3 regions of the Rhizobium zaerense genome follow, and region 2 is predicted to be linked to each of the others. Evidence: riboswitches for the same ligand, from Rfam matches in the RefSeq annotation. Region 2 holds a riboswitch; each other region holds the start of a gene.
The links. A riboswitch is a leader RNA that binds a small molecule or an ion and turns the genes downstream of it on or off. The one in region 2 is predicted to bind thiamine pyrophosphate.
Positions count from the first base shown of each region.

Region 1 (4,369 bases), on a different replicon from region 2:
GTAAAGGCATCGACGGCGGCCTTGCGGGCCGGCGTATCCCACCAGCCCGGCGAACTGGTCGAGAGCGAGCCGATCAGCGCCGGCTCCGGCAGGAAGGGGCTATGGGTGATGTAGATATCCCAGAGCTTCGGATCGGTGCGCCGCTGCGTCAGCGTCGCCCAATCCACAACCTGCATATCGACGGTGAAGCCGGCAAGCTTCAGATATTCGGCGGCGACCTGCGCCATCTTGTAATGGAATTCGTACTGGCGGCTGGTCAGGATGCGGATCGGCTCGCCATTATAGCCGGCCTTCTTGGCGGCGGCCGCCGCCCCTTCCGGATCGGCGACATTATAAGCGCCTTCGACGCCGGCATCGGTCGACCAGGCAAAGGTCTTCGGATAGATCGCGCCGTCGAGCGCATAGAAATCCTTGCTGCCGAAGGCGGCGGCCAGCATGTCTTCCATGCTGAGCGCCTGGCGGATCGCCTTGCGGACCTCGACATTCCCGGCAATACCTTCCTTCGTGTTGAAGACGAAGACCGGATAACCGAAGGGCTTGAGGATGATCGGCTGCGAGGCGGTCGAAGCCTTCAGCTTGTCGTAGGATTCGACGGGGATCGAGTCGACATAATCATACTGGCCGGAAACAGCGGCTTCGACGCGGGTGTTCGGATCCGGCACCGGCACGAAGCGGATCTCATCGAGATATTGATGACGGGCGCCGCCATAACCATTGCTGTCGCCTTCGCGTGACTTATAGGCATCGAAACGGACGAGCTGGATATACTGGTCGGCCTTGCGCTCCTTCAGCATGTAGGGACCGGTGCCGATGAAGTCCTTCATCGGCTCGTCCTGCTTTTCCGACGGGATGATGATCGCGGCCGAATTGTTGAAGGCAAGCAGCGAGGTCAGCGGCGCATAGGGCTGCTTCAGCGCAATCTTGACGGTCGCCGGATCGACGGCGGTGACGGATTCGATGAAGCCAGCCACCTGCTTGCCGCGCGAAGCGATCTTCATCCAGCGGCCAAGCGAGGCGACGACATCTTCCGAGGTCATATCGGTATTGTCGTGGAACTTGATGCCGGTTCTGAGCTTGATCGTATAGGTTTTGCCGTCGGCGCTGATCTCAGGCAGGCTTTCGGCCAGAAGCGGCGTGACGTTCCAGCTCTTGTCGAAGGTGTAGAGCGTTTCGAAAATGTGCTGCGTGACGATGCCGACCAGATCGGCCGTCGACGACATCGGATCGAGCGTCGGCGGTTCGCCAATCGTCGCGACGTTGATGACGCCACCCTTTTCCTGGGCAAGGAGTGTCGAAGGCAGGGCGACGAGTGCAGTGCCGAGAAGGAATGCGACCAGTCTTTTCATGTGAGAGCTCCCGTTTAGTTCCACAATTATGTAATTCATCTTTTTGTAACAGAATAGGAGATGGATCGATCCTGTCAAGCACGAGCGACGGATTATGCTAGGGCGGATAGCCGGACGCCGGAAAAACACACAATCTTCGGCTGCGCCGGCCTGCACCACGGCCGCGCATTATGCCAAGGTGAGGCGATCGCCCTGCGGTGAGGCTTCAACGGAACGGGAGAACAGGATGAGCATCGACTTCAATGACGGCAAATGGCTGAACGAGCCCGCACACTGGCAGGCGAACGAAGCCGGCCTTACCTTGACCACCGATGAGAAAACCGATTTCTGGCGAGAAACCCATTACGGCTTCACCCGCGACAGCGGCCATTTCCTCGCCTTTCCCACCACCGACGGCTTCACCGCGCAGATCCGCGTCCAGGGCGAATTCCGCACCCTCTACGACCAGGCCGGCCTGATGGTGCGCATCGACGAGAAACGCTGGATGAAAACAGGCGTCGAGTTCACCGACGGCGAAGCCTTCCTCAGCACCGTCGTCACCGACGGCAAATCCGACTGGTCCGTCGCTCAGCCCTTCCGCGAATTGGAAGATTTCCGCATCCGCGTGACGGTCGCCAACGGCGCGATGCGCATCCAGGCTTCACGCGACGGACGCCGCTGGCCGCTACTGCGGTTAGCGCCCCTCCCGGCTGCCGAGCGCTACGAAGTCGGCCCGACCGCCTGCACGCCGGAGCGCAGCGGGCTGAGGGTGCGGTTTTCGGAGTTTTCGATTGGGCCGGCGATTACCACCGATCTTCATGACTTGAGCTAGCGGATTTCGATGTCGTATTCTCGACGGCAATATACGAATCCAGATAGTGGAGTCCAAGAGGCACCCCGGCAGAGATTATCCGCGGGGTGCGCATCTCTTAAAATCGTTCATCGTCATCGCGCGGCGCAGCCGCAGGACTGTCATTTTCGAGATGACATCCGCCCCGTTCTCTGCGAAAAAGGGCGTGATGAGAGACAGGGGCGTTCGTCGACAGACGGGCTGAGAAGCACCCTTCGAACCTGAACCGGATAATGCCGGCGGAGGGAGTCGCTCGGGGCCGCGGCACCGTCCGCATGAACCGCCCCGTGCCCGCCCCCGCCTGAAAGGGGCCATATGCAGACCAGGACCACACCAGGAGCGATGCTGAAGGCGATGCGCGAGAAGCCGCCGCTCGTTCAGTGCATCACCAATTACGTCGCCATGAACATCGCCGCGAATGTCCTGCTTGCATCAGGCGCCTCGCCCGCCATGGTGCATGCCGCGGAAGAAGCCGGCGAATTCGCCGCGATCGCCAGCGCTGTGACAATCAATATCGGCACGCTGTCGACGCAATGGATCGACGGCATGCAGGCGGCTGCGAAGGCGGCGACATCAGCCGGCAAACCCTGGGTGCTCGATCCGGTCGCCCATTATGCCACCGCCTTCCGCCGCAATGCGGTCGCCGAACTGCTGGCGCTGCGCCCAACCATCATCCGCGGCAACGCGTCCGAGATCATCGCGCTTGCCGGCGGAGAAAGCCGCGGCCAGGGGGTCGACAGCCGCGACCCGGTCGAGCAAGCGGAAGGTTCGGCGCGATGGCTTGCCGAGCGGCAGCGGGCGGTCATCGCCGTAACCGGCGCCGTGGATTTCGTCACCGACGGCGAGCGGGCCGTGCGCATCGAAGGCGGATCGGTCCTGATGCCGCAGGTCACGGCACTCGGCTGCTCGCTCACCTGCCTCGTCGGCGCCTTTGCCGCGACGGCACCTCAGGATATCTTCGGCGCGACGGTCGCAGCCCTTGCAACCTTCGCCATCGCCGGCGAGGAGGCCGCCCTTGGGGCGGCCGGCCCCGGCTCCTTCTCCTGGCGCTTCCTCGATGCGCTGGCCGCGCTCGACGCCGAAACGCTGGATGCCCGGGCAAGGATATCAGCCGCATGAAGGCTTTCGACCTTTCGCTCTATCTCGTCCTCGACCCCGATCTCTGCGCCGGGATCGGCATGGTCGAAACAGCGCGCCTTGCCGTTGCCGGCGGCGCCACCATGGTGCAGTTGCGTGACAAAAATGCCGGCACCATCAGGATGATCGAGACCGGCCGCGCCTTGAAACAGGCGCTGGATGGGACGGGCGCGCTTCTCATCGTCAACGATGACGTCGAGGCGGCCATCGCCATCGGCGCCGATGGCCTGCACATCGGCCAGGAGGATATGGATGCGCGCAGAGCGCGGGCCATGGTCGGTGCCGAGATGATCCTTGGCCTGTCGGTCGAGAGCGAGGCGCTTGCGAACGCCGTCGATCCTGGCTTGGTCGACTATACCGGCGTCGGGCCGGTGTTTGCGACACCGACCAAGGCCGATCACAAGCAGCCGATCGGCTTTGACGGCCTTGCAAGGCTGGTCAAGGCCTCGCCGGTGCCATCCGTCGCGATCGGCGGGCTCAAGGTAGATCATGTCGGCCAGGTGTTCGCCGCCGGCGCCCGGGGGCTTGCCGTCGTCTCCGCCATCTGCGGTTCGCCCGACCCCGAAGCGGCCACCCGCCGCATCGCCGCAGAAATTCGAAAGGCCCGCGCATGATCCGCAACGTTCTCTCGATCGCCGGCTCCGATCCCTCCGGCGGCGCCGGCATCCAGGCCGACCTCAAGGCCTTTTCCGCCCGCGGCGTCTACGGCATGGCGGTGCTGACCGCGCTGACGGCGCAGAACACGCAAGGGGTGAGCGGCGTGCATCTGGTGCCGCCGCAATTCGTCGCCGATCAGATCAATGCCGTCTTTGCCGATGTGCGCGTCGATGCCGTCAAGATCGGCATGATCGCCAATGCCGGCATCGCCGACGCCGTTGCCGGTGCGCTGACCGACCACCGCGACATTCCGATCGTCATCGACCCTGTCATGATCGCCAAGGGTGGAGCCGCCCTACTGGCGCCCGAAGCGGTCGACGTCCTGACCCGCCGGCTGCTGCCGCTTGCCACGCTTCTGACCCCGAACCTGCCGGAAGCCGCCGCCCTGCTGCACCAGCCG
Region 1 is NZ_JBPWQY020000005.1:270,797-275,165, reverse strand. Features, by position in the region: gene ACS4RR_RS32185 (ABC transporter substrate-binding protein) at 1-1,346, opposite strand, end outside; gene ACS4RR_RS32180 (DUF1349 domain-containing protein) at 1,573-2,157, shown strand; TPP riboswitch at 2,344-2,440, shown strand; gene thiM (hydroxyethylthiazole kinase) at 2,491-3,294, shown strand; gene thiE (thiamine phosphate synthase) at 3,291-3,926, shown strand; gene thiD (bifunctional hydroxymethylpyrimidine kinase/phosphomethylpyrimidine kinase) at 3,923-4,369, shown strand, end outside.
Region 1: it holds a riboswitch for thiamine pyrophosphate, as region 2 does, so the genes downstream of both, thiM (hydroxyethylthiazole kinase) here and thiC (phosphomethylpyrimidine synthase ThiC) in region 2, are expected to answer to the same signal.

Region 2 (4,369 bases):
GCGGAAAGTAAGAGCTGACAAATTTGAAGAGATATACTTTAACATATATCACACACATCTGTTGCGTTGTTCGTCGTTTTCATGATGAGTTACGATAGTGCAACAGGAAAAGTCTTTCCGATGAATCCTGAAATCTTGCCGGCGACGTCATCGTCGGGAGGCTTGCACAAGGAGCACGACGACATGGATCACCAAAAGACATCAGCCAAGCGTCTTGGCTATTCGCATCTGCGGCTGGCAACCATCGACGGCGTGTCGCTGCCTGGTCTACAATTGTCACTCGACCGGAAGGAGGGCTCTGCGTCGCCGAAGAAGACCTTTTTCCAACAATTGCTCCTCGATTTTGCTGTCGGTTGCGAGCTATTTTATCCGCTCCAGCTATATGAACATTCCGCAACGAGGGAGGGGCGACAAAGGCGCTGAACCGTTAAGCGAGAGTTACGATATATGATGAAAAAGATTCGGACCGGCCGCCATGTTCCTCATTTGAAATCCACGTCTATCGGGTTTCCATATTCCAGGTTGGAAGCGCCGGCTCGGTGGCCAACGCTTGCAAACTCCAACAACAGGTCGGCGAGCGGATGGAGGATATCATGAACGACCTTGATGCGACGCAAGCAAAGGACGGCCCGGGCACACAGGCTTCAACAGGTGTGAACCAGCACGGCAGGAACATCGGAAGATGGTAAGAAAGTCTATCGGGAACCCGACCGTTAAACGGTACCCGTAAGGCGCAGTTCAAATCTTGCGGCCGGTATCAAATACGCTGACAACGCGCGGTCGCCTACCAAAATCAACGAAATTTGACGCGCAGGGTTCGCCCATCAAATTTACTGCAGAAAGGATCCGTTCTCCGTGTCATTTTGTTCTTCGAAACGCATTCGCATCGCCGCACTTGCAGCGACTGCCATCGTGCTGGGCACCCAGATCGCAATTGCGCAAGAACCGTCTATAGGGTCTCAGTGGCTGAACTCGCCGACATCTCGAGTGGAAGCGCTTGCGGTCCTTCAGACCTTGAATGCCAATCTCCTGAGTAACGCCAGTGCTACGTTGACCCTTGATCGCTGGTGCGCCGCGCACAAGCTTGCACCGGAAGGTTCCAAGATTGTAGCGCAGCGTGTGGGCGGGCAAGACAAGCCGGCCGATGAGCACATCCGTGAACTTCTGACCGTCGGACCCGGTGAGCTGATCGCTTATCGCCGCGTCCGCCTGGTCTGCGGCGACCGCGTCTTGTCGGAAGCCGACAATTGGTATGTACCCGCAAAATTAACTTCAGAGGTGAATCAGACGTTGAAGACCAGCGACATCGCGTTTGGCAGCGCCGTTCAGGCTCTTAATTTCACTCGCACAAACCTGTCTGCCAAGTTGCTCTGGTCCCCTCTATCCGAAGGCTGGGACATGGAGGGCTTAATAGCGCATCAAACAAGTTCCCTTAGCCTGCCGCCGTTCCTGCTCGAACATCGTGCTGTACTGAAACTTCAGGACGGCACGCCGTTTAGCGCCTTGGTCGAAAGCTACACGGACAAAGTACTAGACTTTCCAGTTCCGCGCCTGCTTTCTCAATAGCGCTTCGGTAACTCGGTATACTTGCTGAACTGGGCGGGATAAAAATCGACAGCCACTGCATGCGACAAAGGCGCACTGGCTTGCGGAAGCGTGCCGGTCGGGCGATCGACTTGTCGATTCGTTTGATCACGGCGACCACGCACGATAGCCTGAGTGTAACCTGACCCCAAGCCATCGCAGATTGTCGCTTGCCAGTCCCCTCGGCAAGCCTCTACCCTTTTTGGCATTCACCAGGGGGGTCCCGGCAAGGGGCTGAGATACTGCTATCGCGCGCAGTGACCCGTTGAACCTGATCCAGTTCATAGTGGCGTAGGGACGGTGCAAGCGCTCGAAGGCAGTGGATTCACGCGTGGAATCCGTGCCGGCGTCTTTTCATCATTCCGGCTGAGGACTGGGTCTCCAATCGAAACTTGGAGCCTCAAACCATGAGTATCGCCGCCGCCCCAACCGTCACCACCGGCCCCTTGCCGGCATCCAGGAAGATCTACATTCGGGGGGACATCCATCCCGACATTTGCGTGCCGATGCGCGAAATCAGCCTGCATCCGACATCGGCCCAGCCGCCCGTTGTCGTCTACGACTCGTCCGGACCCTATACGATCGAGGGCGCCGAGATCCGTATCGAACAGGGGCTGCCGTCACTGCGACGTGACTGGGTTCTCGCCCGCGGCGACGTCGACGCCTATAGGGGCCGCCATGTCCGTCCCGAAGACAACGGCTTTGCCAGCGGCGAAAGGCTGACGCCCGAATTCCCCGCGCTGCGCCAGCCGCTGCGCGCAAAGGATGGCAGTGCCGTCACCCAGCTCTCCTATGCGCGCGCCGGCATCATCACGCCCGAGATGGAATTCATCGCCGTTCGCGAGAACCTCGGCCGCAAGGCGCAGGCGGACGCCATGATCCGCGACGGCGAGAGCTTCGGCGCCCATATTCCGGACCATGTGACGGCGGAATTCGTCCGGCAGGAAGTGGCGGCGGGACGCGCGATCATCCCCGCCAACATCAACCATCCGGAAGCCGAACCGATGATCATCGGTCGCAATTTTCTGGTGAAGATCAACGCCAATATCGGCAACTCCGCCGTCACCTCATCGATGGCGGAGGAGGTTGAGAAGATGGCCTGGGCGGCCCGCTGGGGCGCCGATACCGTCATGGATCTCTCCACCGGCCGCAACATCCACAACATCCGCGAATGGATCATCCGCAATTCGCCGGTGCCGATCAGTACCGTGCCGCTCTATCAGGCGCTGGAGAAGGTCGAGGGCATTGCCGAGAACCTGACCTGGGAGGTGTATCGCGACACGCTGATCGAACAGGCCGAACAGGGCGTCGACTATTTCACCATCCATGCCGGTGTGCGGCTTCACAACATCCCGCTCACCGTCAACCGTGTAACGGGCATCGTATCGCGCGGCGGTTCGATCATGGCGAAGTGGTGTCTCCATCACCATCGAGAAAGCTTTCTCTACGAGCATTTCGAGGAGATCTGCGACATCTGCCGCGCCTATGACGTCTCCTTTTCGCTCGGCGATGGCCTGCGCCCCGGCTCGATCGCCGACGCGAATGATGCGGCGCAGTTCGCCGAACTGGAAACACTGGGAGAGCTGACCAAGATCGCCTGGGCGAAAGACTGCCAAGTGATGATCGAAGGCCCCGGCCATGTGCCGATGCACAAGATAAAGGAGAACATGGACAAGCAGCTCGAAGTCTGCGGCGAGGCGCCTTTCTACACGCTCGGGCCGCTGACGACCGATATCGCGCCGGGCTACGATCACATCACCTCTGGGATAGGCGCAGCCATGATCGGCTGGTTCGGCACCGCGATGCTCTGCTACGTCACGCCCAAGGAGCATCTGGGGCTTCCCGACCGCAACGACGTGAAGGTAGGCGTCATCACCTACAAGATCGCGGCTCACGCCGCAGATGTCGCCAAGGGGCATCCGGCGGCACAGCTGCGCGACGACGCGCTCTCCCGCGCCCGTTTCGAATTCCGCTGGGAAGATCAGTTCAACCTCTCGCTGGACCCAGAAACCGCCCGCAGCTTCCACGACAAGACGCTGCCGAAGGAAGCCCATAAGGTGGCCCATTTCTGCTCCATGTGCGGCCCGAAATTCAGCTCCATGCGGATTTCGCACGATATCCGCGCCGAAGCGCAGAAGGAGGGTCTGGATGCGATGGCAGCGCGTTATCGCGAGGGCGGCGACTTCTATATGCCGGTAGAAGCCCTGCAACATTCGGGCGAATGAGATGCGTGTGCTTGTCAAAGGGGCCGGCGTTGCCGGCCTGACGGTGGCGTATGAACTGCGCGCTCGAGATGCCGAGGTTACCGTGCTCGATCCATATGGCGGTTTCAGGCGTGCTGCTTCGTGGCTCGCGGGCGGAATGTTGGCGCCCTGGTGCGAGCGGGAGAGTGCTGATGACGCGGTACTCATGCGCGGTCTCACCGCCGCCGACAAATGGGAGGCAATGGTGCCGGGAGAGGTGCGACGCAACGGAACGCTCGTGGTCGCCTCGGCTCGCGATCTTGGTGAACTGCGACGCTTTGCCTGCCGCACGACGGGTTATGAATGGCTGGAAGAGCCGGCGATTGCGGCGCTGGAACCCTCTCTTGGCGGGCGGTTCCGGCACGGGCTGTTCTTTCGCCGCGAAGCCCATCTCGATCCCCGGCGAGTGTTGTGTCTGCTGCGCACCAAGCTGACGGTTCAGGGGGTCACCTTCGTGGGCGAGAGCCCACACGAGAGCTTCGACAGTGTCGTCGATTGCACGGGCGCAGCGCGCATGGGCGAGGCAAAGGAGTTACGCGGCG
Region 2 is NZ_JBPWQY020000002.1:357,302-361,670, forward strand. Features, by position in the region: gene ACS4RR_RS26060 (hypothetical protein) at 121-423, shown strand; gene ACS4RR_RS26065 (hypothetical protein) at 856-1,566, shown strand; TPP riboswitch at 1,789-1,900, shown strand; gene thiC (phosphomethylpyrimidine synthase ThiC) at 1,992-3,809, shown strand; gene thiO (glycine oxidase ThiO) at 3,811-4,369, shown strand, end outside.

Region 3 (4,369 bases), on a different replicon from region 2:
ATGGCAGCGGCTTCAGCCGTCTTCAATGCCGGCAGCAGCGCCCGCGTCAGCGCCACCACCGATGTTTGGTTGAGCCGCACGACCGCCTCATATTCTGCGTCGGTGAGTGTGGCAGCGGGAAAACGGCCAAGCATGGTGCCGGCATTGTTGACGAGCACATCGACCTTGTCGAAGAAGGCGAGAGCATCTTCAGCAAATTGCGCTGCCCCGCCGGCCGCGGAGAAATCGGCGTGCAGCAGCAGCGCCCGTCTTTCCGATTCAGCCGTCAGCAGGAAATCCGGCAGGTCGCGTCCCGGCTTTCGCCCGGTATGGACGATCACCCTCGCACCGCAGTCCAGGAACTGCCGGGCCACCTCAAGGCCGATGCCGCGACCGGCGCCGGTAACGACCACATTGCGATTTTCGAATAGTCTGGGATGGAACACGAAGCCGTCCTCCTCGCGGACAGTGCCGCCGGTTGCGTCATTCGCCCTTAACATATGAGCGCGCCGACCGAAAGAAAGGCGCGCATCCATCTTTCCGGCAAGGCTTCCGGCGGAAGAGGGTTAGCTTTCGGCCTCCAGAAGCCGCGCGCCTGGCCCTTCCTTGCCCAGCCGGTCGCAGGGATTGCGCAACGGACAGCTTTCGATCGACAGGCAGCCGCAGCCGATGCAGCCGGTCAGACGGTCGCGCAGCAGGCTAAGCCGCCTGATTCGCGCGTCGAGATCATCCTTCCAACGCGCCGACAGCGTCTGCCAGTCGGCGACGGTCGGCGTGCGCCCCTGCGGCAGGGACGTGAACGCCGCCTGGATTTCCGAAAGCGGAATGCCGACACGCTGCGCCACCTTGATGATGCCGAGCCGGCGAAGCACGTCGCGCCCATAGCGCCGCTGATTGCCGCGGGAGCGGATGCTCGAGATCAGCCCCTTGGTCTCGTAGAAATGCAGCGCCGAGACGGCCAAGCCGCTGCGCTCCGCCACTTCGCCGACCGTCAGGAGCTTGCCGAGCGGCGCTGCAGAAATTGTATCCATCGCCTCTTGACCTCAATATTAGTTGAGGTTTTATAACCCTTGCTCCCGCAATCGTAAAGTCCAATCGCAACAAGGAGCGACGCATGCAAACACCCACCAGGCTGGCTGTCATCTATGGGAGCACGAGAGAGGGCCGCATCTGCGACCGGCTGGTCAAATGGCTGACGCAGGAACTCCTCCGCTTCCCGCAATTTTATATCGACATCATCGACCCATTGGATTTCGCGCTGCCGGCCAACCGTGACATGACGCACCCCGAAATCGACAGGCTCGCCGGACGACTTGGCATGGCCGACGCCTTCATCATCGTCACGCCGGAATACAACCACAGCTTCACCGCCTCGTTGAAGTCGATCATCGATTTCTTCTTCGAGCCCTGGCAGGGCAAGCCGGTCGCCTTCGTTTCCTATGGCGGCATATCCGGCGGCCTGCGCGCCGTCGAACAGCTGCGGCTCGTCTTTGCCGAACTCCACGCCGTCACGATCCGCGATTCGGTGAGCTTTGCCGCACCTTGGAACCGCTTCGACACGGACGGGCGGCTCGACAATCCCGCCGATGCACTGCGTTTGCTCGATCGGATGATGGCGAGGCTGGAATGGTGGACGCGGGCACTCGTCACTGCCCGTAGCGATCGTCCTTATGCCGGAATAGAGCGCCGCGTGTCTTTTCAGACGCGCTAAGGGCGCTCTATCACTTTGAATCTGCGCATGATCCTTTCCGAAAATCGATTCCGATTTTCGGGGTTATGCGCCAGCCGCCTGAGGCAGGAAGCTCCGGTTCCGTTCCCGGCAGGTACGGAACCATTGGGAACACCCGGGCAGGACCTCCGTCCGGGTGTTTTCCGTCACCTCGGCTTCGTTCCGACCGCGCGGACGGGTTCGCAATTTTGCTGTTGCGGGGAGAAAACCCCGGTGATAGTTTCCGCGCAAATAACAGGGGAGCTCCGTATCGCCGGGGCTGAGATGTGAGGCGCAAGCCTCTGGACCCTTCAAAGCTGATCTGGGTAATGCCAGCGGAGCGAGGTTCAGATGTTCTCAGGCGCACAAGTGTCACTCTATCCGATGTCCGGCAATTTCGTCGGCATCATTCTCGATGCCGTCAAGGCGCTCGATCCCTATCGCGACCGGCTGCGCATCGAGACCGATGACATCTCCACACTGCTGGTCGGCCCGCCTGACATCCTCTTCGCCGCCATGCACGATCTTTTCGTCGCCGCCGCAAGGACCGGCGAACATTGCGTGCTGTCCGCCGCCGTTTCACGCGGCTGCCCCGGCGAGCCCGACGACGCCATCTGCGGCGTCAACCCTTCCCCCGGTCAGGCGGAGCCGCTTGCCGAGCGCATAAGAGCCGCACTTGCCGCCGTTGACATCACCACGGAGAGCGGACAGCCGACCGCTGCGCAATTCTCGCTCTACGTCATGGGCACCGGTACCCATATGGACGAGATCTATGGCTGCATCGACTTCCTGAAGCGCTCCGGCACTTTCGACCGCGCCAAAAATTTCTGCACCAGGCTTTCCGGCGATGCCAGCGCGGTCTTCGCCACCATTCGCGAGGCCTTCTTTCGCTTCGGCGACCCCGAAGGGCATGTGACCCTCGACATCACGGTGTCGGCCAATACAGCGCCGCGCGTCTTTTCGGACGCGCAAAGGACGCTATAGCACCTTGAATTTGCTCCCGACGAAAGCTTGAAATCGAACGCTGATGACACTGTCAAACCCATCGGATTCGCGCCTTGCCGCGCTCAGCGCCGCTCTCTACCGGGGCATACCCGCCTTGCTTGCCGGTTGCGTTTTTTTGGCGGCGTGGGAACTCTATGTCGATCTTTCCGGCATCAAACCATCCATCCTGCCGGCGCCCTCGCGCATCGTCATCCAGGGCTGGCTGAACCGCGAGGCGCTGATCGCCAATACCTGGCCGACGCTCGGCGCGACACTCGGAGGTTTCGCCCTGTCGCTTGGCTTCGCCTTCGCCGCCTCGATCCTCATGGATTTCATGCCCTTCATGCGCCGGGCATTGCTGCCGATCTTCATCACCAGCCAGACCCTGCCGCTGGTGGCGATCGCGCCCCTCGTCGTCCTCTGGTTCGGCTTCGGCCTGTTGCCGAAGATCCTGCTGGTGGCGCTCGTCACCTTCTTCCCACTGCTCGTCGCCTTGCTGCAGGGTTATGAATCGACCGACCGTGACATCGCCGAATTGCTGAATTCGATGAAGGCGAGCCGCTGGCGCGTTTTCTGCCTGGCACGGCTCCCCTCCTCGCTGCCCTATTTCTTCGCCGGTCTGCGGATCTCGATCACTTATGCCGTGGTCGGCGCGATCTTTGCCGAATATGCCGGCGCCGCCCGCGGCCTCGGCATCTATATCCTCAATGCCAAGAACAATTTTCGCCCCGATCTCGTGCTCGCCGCCGTTATCGTCAGCGCCGTGCTGACACTCTGCCTCTTCGCAGCGACGCTGATCATCCAGCGCCTCGTCATGCCCTGGCAACCAGCCGGGGAGCGGCGGCGATGAGCGATAGAATGGTTGAACTCAGCAATATCTCGAAGTCCTTCGACGGCATGAAGGTGCTGGACGATATTTCGCTCGCTGTCGAGAGCGGCGAGTTCGTTTCGATCGTAGGCCCATCCGGCTCCGGAAAATCGACGGTCCTTCGATTGCTGACACAGGCGCTTCGGCCCGATTCCGGCACTATGCTCTTCAACGGCACGCCGCTGGAACAGGCGCCGCATTCCTTTGCGTTCATGCCGCAGCGCGATGCGCTGATGCCTTGGCGCCGGATCATCGACAATGCGGCACTCGGCCTTGAGGTGCACGGTATGAGCCGCCGCGCGGCCCGCGCCGCCATCGCGCCTCTGTTCGAGCGCTTCGGCCTCGCCGGCTTCGAGCATCGCTACCCCTCCGAACTGTCCGGCGGCATGCGCCAGCGCGCCGCGCTGCTGCGCACCGTCGTCCAGACCCAGGACATGCTGCTGCTCGACGAGCCTTTCGGCGCGCTGGACGCGCTGACACGCATGCAGATGCAGGAATGGCTGCAGGGCATGTGGACCGAACATCGCTGGACGGCGCTGCTGATCACCCACGACGTTCGCGAGGCCGTGTTCCTCTCCGACCGGATCTACGTACTTTCGGCCCGTCCGGCGCGTATCATCCGCGAATTCCGCGTTCCCCTGCCCCGTCCGAGAAGCATTGCCGATCTCGGCTCTCCGGCGGCCCAGGCGATCGAAACCGAAATCCTGCAAACCCTGCTTCATCCGCTGGAACAGGATGATTTTGGGCCGGTCGGCCTAAAATCTGAATCCTGTTCTAATTTAAAGAGTTAGAGCATGATGTCGTCCGAAAACCGCTCACACTTTTCGGCA
Region 3 is NZ_CM132690.1:831,466-835,834, reverse strand. Features, by position in the region: gene ACS4RR_RS04070 (SDR family NAD(P)-dependent oxidoreductase) at 1-425, opposite strand, end outside; gene soxR (redox-sensitive transcriptional activator SoxR) at 546-1,010, opposite strand; gene ACS4RR_RS04060 (NADPH-dependent FMN reductase) at 1,094-1,690, shown strand; TPP riboswitch at 1,935-2,048, shown strand; gene ACS4RR_RS04055 (YkoF family thiamine/hydroxymethylpyrimidine-binding protein) at 2,039-2,671, shown strand; gene ACS4RR_RS04050 (ABC transporter permease) at 2,715-3,521, shown strand; gene ACS4RR_RS04045 (ABC transporter ATP-binding protein) at 3,518-4,330, shown strand.
Region 3: it holds a riboswitch for thiamine pyrophosphate, as region 2 does, so the genes downstream of both, ACS4RR_RS04055 (YkoF family thiamine/hydroxymethylpyrimidine-binding protein) here and thiC (phosphomethylpyrimidine synthase ThiC) in region 2, are expected to answer to the same signal.